DNA from 2 places in the Candidatus Enterococcus lowellii genome. Region 2 is predicted to be linked to the other one. Evidence: predicted binding sites of a transcription regulator. Region 2 holds the regulator's gene; the other holds the start of a gene.

Region 1 (3,217 bases), 1.2 Mb from region 2:
CTTTGTCAGTAATATTTTCAATCACGCCAAATTTTTCAGTATCCAGACGGCAAAAACGATCGGTTAAACTTTCACTTGGTGTTGAATAAACACTAAAATGATACCCATATTCTTCAGCCCAATCATCTGCATGGTCTTTTAAGGCACGTAAAATCGCTAACGTGAATTCTTTAGCTTGTGGATTAACTTCCCATTCGCCATCATAAAATGCCGCAGCGACTTCATATAATCCAATATATCCGAGAGAAACAGTCGCACGACGATGATTAAATAATTCATCTACAGCATCATTGGGTGCAAGTTTCTTGCCAAACGCGCCGTGCATATAGAGGATAGGTGCATTTGTTGGTGTAGCTTCTTTACAGCGTTCAATTCGATATACGAGTGCATCTTTCACAATTTGCAGGCGTTCTTCTAGAAGCTGCCAAAATTTTGCTTGATCATGTTGTGCTTCAAGGGCAATTCGGGGCAAATTTAGGGTGACTACACCTAGATTCATCCGTCCAACATTGATTTCTTGCCCAGTTGCATCCTTCCAACCTTGTAAGAAAGAACGGCAGCCCATAGGCACCTTAAAACTCCCTGTTAACTCCACAATCTTATCGTAATTTAAAATATCAGGATACATCCGTTTCGTTGCACATTCTAATGCCAATTGCTTGATATCATAATTAGGGTCTTGTGGTTGAAGATTCACGCCTTTTTTGATAGAGAAAATCAATTTAGGGAAAATAGCTGTTCGATGTTCGCTACCTAAACCATTGATTCGATTTTGCAAAATCGCTCGTTGAATTTCTCGTTCAAACCAATTTGTACCCAAACCAAAACCAAGAGAAGTGAAGGGCGTTTGTCCGTTTGATGTAAACAACGTATTGATTTCGTATTCTAAGCTTTGCATGGCATCAAAAATGTCTTTCTTGGTTTTTTTACGAGCAAAAGCTATTTGACGTTCTTCGCCTGCAATCCATTTTTTGGCATCTGCTAAATGCTTTTCATAATTTTTCTCAGCAAAAGGCGCTAAAAGTTCATCCACTCGATCGGCAGAACAACCGCCATATTGACTAGAAGCCACGTTAGCAATAATTTGTGAAATTTGCGCAGTTGCTGTTTGAATAGATTTAGGTGCTTCGACTTCAGCGTTGCCCATTTTGAAGCCTTCGTTTAACATTTTTTTAAAGTCAATTAAGCAACAATTTGTCATTGGGGCATAAGGATGGTAATCCAAGTCATGATAATGAATATCGCCTTTTTGATGTGCGTTTGCGACATGAGGAGGTAACATCTTTAAACCAATTGATTTGCCAACAATTCCTGCGGTTAAATCACGTTGTGTGTTAAATACATTACTGTCTTTATTGGCATTTTCATTGACGACACTTTGTTCTTTATTCATTAGCTTTTCAATTGTAAAATTAATGTCGGTTGCCTGACTTCGTTCGAAATCACGTTGTGTCCGATAACGAATGTATTCTTCAGCAAGCGCATAATCATGTTGTTGTAACAGAATATGTTCAACGATATTTTGGATTTCATAAATTTTAACCGTTTTTTGAAAACGCGCCTCAATTTCATGATTGATTTTAGTTACAAGATAATGTACTTGCTGATGGTCCATGGGTGAAAGAGTCCCTTGCACTTGTTGTTTGGCTTTGACCAAGGCGTTATAAATTTTTTGATCGTCAAACGTTACGGTCCGTCCATCGCGTTTAATGACTTGTATTTCAACCGTAGTTGCTGGTGAGAAATATTGTTCATCTTTTAATTTAGTTGCCGTCATTTTGTGTCACTCCTTTGTTTACTTCTTCTCTATAATAAAATAAAAAAAGAAGGATTTCAACTATATATAGTTGTTTATTTTTGTTTATACACTATATGTAGTATATGCAGAGGGTGGCATAAGCTAGGTGAGAGTAGGGAGTTTCATTGTTTTATTTTACACAAAATGTATAAAATTTATTTTTAGATTTTAGAGAATTAATTGAAAATATGCTAAGATACAAGAGAGAAAAGAGGCGAGAATCGTGAAAAAAATAATCGATGTCAAACATTTAACAAAAACATATGGTACCCGCTTTAATCAAACAAAGGTATTAGATAATTTATCTTTTAGTGTCGATCAAGGTGAATTTGTTGGAATTATGGGACCGAGTGGAGCGGGAAAAACCACCCTGATGAATATTTTATCTTCCATCAGTTTACCAACGATGGGGTCGGTCTATATTGATGGCAAAGATATCACCCGTATGAAAGAAAATGAATTAAGTGATTTTCGCCGTCAAAAAATCGGCTTTATTTTTCAAGACTTTAATTTATTGGATACACTCACCAGTAAGGACAATATTTTATTACCTTTGGCGATTGATAAATTATCTAGCACAGAAATGGAGCAACGCGTACAAACCGTGGCCGATTTATTAGGTATTTCGTATTTGTTAAATCGGTATCCAGATGAGTTATCTATTGGGCAAAAGCAGCGAGTCGCCGCTGCACGAGCGATTGTTGCACAACCGTCCGTCATTTTTGCAGATGAACCGACTGGATCTTTGGATTCTAAATCAGCAACAGAATTGCTTCGTTATTTAAGTGAAGTCAATTTACACAATGACACGACAATCTTAATGGTGACCCATGATCCGTTTACTGCGAGTTATTGTAATCGAATTTTATTTATTAAAGACGGGGTGTTTTTTGCTGAAGTCGTTCGTCGCGGGACCCGTAAAGAATTTTTTGAACAAGTAATTGATATGCAGGCGACAATCGGAGGAGGAGGTCGTCGGAATGCTTTTTAAAATTATTTGGCGTAGTTTTTTACGTCAAACGCGGAATTATGTTGTCTATTTCTTATCCATGACAACTGCCGTGATGATTTTTTATTCATTTAGTGCGATGACATATGATCAGCCTCTAACCTTGCGTGCTAGACAAGATATTCAAATTGAAGGTGTATTGACGTTAGGGAATGTATTTGTTGCCATGGTCGTGTTGTTTTTTATGCTAGGCGCTAACCAATTTTTTATCCAACAACGACAAAAAGAAATTGGGTTGTATCAATTGTTTGGGCTACGAAAATCACGTATTATTTTTCAATTTTTAATTGAAGGGGTGGTTTTGAACGTTTTTTCTCTGCTTGTGGGAATCATTATGGGGATTGTTTTTTCAAAATTTTTTGCGATGATTTTAATCAAAGCTATGGATTTAAACATTGAAAGTCGTTTCT
Region 2 (3,217 bases):
GATTAATTGCTGCTTGTTTTTCGGAATCTTCCACTTCTTCAACTGGATTATCAACCCAGTCAGGTAATGTTTCTTTACGAATCGGTTTGCGGTAATTGGTTCGTTGGGTTTCTCGTTTTTCTTTGGCTTCTTTAGATTCTTTAACCAGTTGTCGAACATGTTTAATTGCCTCTTCAGGACTTTTAATTCCCATTTCGGACCAATTGGTTGCAATTCGATTAACAAAGCTCGCTTGTAATGAACTATTGTTTTGTACCACTAGCACATAATGCATCAAAACATTGATGACGCTATTGGCTAGCGGACTTTTCTCAATCAATGATTTCAACAACCAGCTTTCTGAATCCGCTACAAAACTATGCTTTTCTTGCTTGATTGCTTGTAAAAAATCAGCTGGTGCTGTCGCTTCACTCATCTGAATTAAACCGATATCTTGTTCAGAAAATCCCGACTGACGCAATGTATTGAAGCGACGAGTTTCAGCATCTTTTGAAACATAAATCCCTGTCTTTTTTTGTGGTATTTGCTTTGTATGACGTGCTACAACCTTAGCAAGCTCTTTTTCATTCACTTTACCGTCAATAAAAGATACTGCTTCCGTCATCAAGTCAACTAATTCCATCTCATCAAAGCCATAGAGATTTTGGTAAAGAACTAATTGATGATTAAAGGATGTCGTAAAGTTTGTACGTGAAATATATTTTTTCTCAGCTAAGTTAAGTAAAAAGTCCCAATCAATTTGAGAAGCATCAAGCTGAATACCATTGTTTTTATTCACATCATAGACTTGTGCCACTTGTTCTAATTTTGATGATTTGCGCATAAATGATTCTTCGTTAATTGAGCCATACACATCTTTAAAGCGACACGTAATTTCTTGATAGTTAGAGACATCGAGCTTTTTAGGCTTAAAACGTTCAACCATTTGATTAAATTTTCGCTCCCCAATTGCACTCCATAGCAAAAAACTATATGTTTCATCTTTAAAAAACACTTCTGGATGTAATGGTTCTTCTAAGCGATATAAAAACATTCGACCAAACTCTACATCTTCTTTCATAAAAACAGAAAGCAATCCCATACCTTCTAATTGTTTACGAGCATGTAAAAAATCTGGCAAACCGATATTTAATGCATGTAACATATCAATGTGCGCAAAGTCATTTTCAAACGAATCTTCCTCATCACCCAATAATGCATAATACAGAGCCAAAGCTTGTGCACCAATAATTGGTTGGTAGAGGTATAATAAACCATCATTGCCTTCTTTTGTTAAAGGCAGGCTCTTGAACACTTGATAAATATGATTTGGTTGGACTTCATCCCAAGCGGTCTTCACAAAAGCCCCTCCTTTAAATTACTTATTTGCTTCTTTTGCTTTATCAACAATGTCTTGTAGTTCCTTTAAGAATACCGACATGTCTTTAAATTGACGATAGACACTTGCAAAGCGAATATAAGCAATCTCGTCTAAATTGACTAATTCTTCCATAACATACTCACCAATTAAAGTTGAAGGTATTTCATTTTCGCCTCGCTCACGAATTCTAGCTTCTACATGATCGACAATTTGTTCCATTTGCTCCATCGCTACTGGACGTTTTTCAGCAGAACGAATTAAACCACGTAATACTTTTTCACGATTAAATTCTTCACGCGCGCCATTTTTCTTAATGACTAACAGAGGTGTTTCTTCTAATCGTTCAAACGTTGTAAAACGAAAGCCGCAGTTTTCACATTCGCGTCTACGGCGAATCGCACGACCATCATCGGCTTGACGGCTATCAATAACACGAGAATTATTATGATGACATTTTGGACAGTGCATATTTCCACCCCATTTATCTTTATTTATTTTAAATTTACTGAATGAATAAATTAAATTTCTTTCTATATTATAACACGTTTATCAGTTCTTCTGACAGAATAGACAAGAAAAAACTCTAGAAAACTCTAGAGTTTTTAATCTTTTTAAATAAATTTTTGTGCTTTTAACCAGTTTTTAACTTTCTTTTTTGTTTCTTCCAGTGAATTTTGGTTATCAAACACAATATCCGCCCGTTGCTTTTTCTCTTCAATTGATAGTTGACTAGCTATTCGTTGCAACGCCTGTGCTTTTGTTAAGTCATCTCGTCTTATTAAACGTTCTAATTGAACAGCTTCAGGAACATAAACCACGGCAACCTGATCCATTTCATCTTCATAATGGGCTTCAAATAATAGCGGAATATCTGCAATTACTAAGGGTTCCTCTCGATATCCACGGATACGTTGAGTAATTGTTTGTCGTAAAATAGGATCTAATAACGCATCTAATTGGCGACGTTTTTCTTCATCAGAAAAAATAATATTACCTAATTTTTTACGGTCTAACTGACCATTGTCTAACAAAATATCCTCTCCAAAGACGGAGACAATCGCTTGTAGACCTGCTTGTTTGGGTTCAACAATCTCTCGTGCAATCACATCCCCATCCACAATCGGAAAGCCATATGCACGAAAGATGTTCACAACGGTACTTTTTCCTGTAGCAATACCGCCTGTAAGACCTAAAACCATGCCCATCAGCACTCATCCTTTCCGCTTCTGACAAGTTGGACAATAATGGGTGCCACGTTGGGCGACTTTTGTTTTAACAATCGGTGTTTGACAACGTGGACAAGGTAAATCCGTTTGCCCATAAGCATTTAGTGATACTTGAAAAGTGCCTGCTTCTCCTAGTGCGTTAGCGTAAGAACGAATCGTCGTTCCCCCTGCTTCCACAGCTCTAGCTAAGACATCGATAATCGCTTGATGCAAGCGGGTTGTTTCACTTTCGTTTAATGCATTTGCTGGCGTTTCAGGATGTATTTGGGCTTCCCATAGTGCTTCGTCTACATAAATATTTCCTAAACCGGTGACTAGTTTTTGATCTAATAAAAGTGGCTTAATCGCTTTAGCCGATCGTTTTAATTTTTCTTGAAAAGTTTCCAAATAAAAGACATCTGGTTGAGGTTCTGGACCTAATTGTTTAATTCCTTTGTATTGGCTACTCTCATCTTTAGGCACCAAAACCATTCGTCCAAATTTACGCACATCATTATAAAAAAGGCGAGAATGGTCCGTAAAATTAAAGATGACATGTGTATGCTTATCAAGCATATCTTGCATATCAGGGTCAAATTCATATTTACCTTCCATACGCAAATGTGAGATCATATCAAAATTCGTGAATTTA

Evidence for each region. Region 2 encodes NrdR, which represses ribonucleotide reductase genes. Its sites were predicted from a motif close to ACACNATATATNGTGT; they were not measured.
Region 1: the regulator NrdR is predicted to act here: its motif matches at 1,866-1,881, upstream of nrdD (anaerobic ribonucleoside-triphosphate reductase).

What each region holds. Positions count from the first base shown of each region.
Region 1 is NZ_CP147251.1:2,894,424-2,897,640, reverse strand. Features, by position in the region: gene nrdD (anaerobic ribonucleoside-triphosphate reductase) at 1-1,777, opposite strand, end outside; gene DOK78_RS14170 (ATP-binding cassette domain-containing protein) at 2,022-2,789, shown strand; gene DOK78_RS14165 (FtsX-like permease family protein) at 2,779-3,217, shown strand, end outside.
Region 2 is NZ_CP147251.1:1,696,970-1,700,186, reverse strand. Features, by position in the region: gene DOK78_RS08235 (DnaD domain protein) at 1-1,339, opposite strand, end outside; gene nrdR (transcriptional regulator NrdR) at 1,358-1,828, opposite strand; gene coaE (dephospho-CoA kinase) at 1,972-2,565, opposite strand; gene mutM (DNA-formamidopyrimidine glycosylase) at 2,572-3,217, opposite strand, start outside.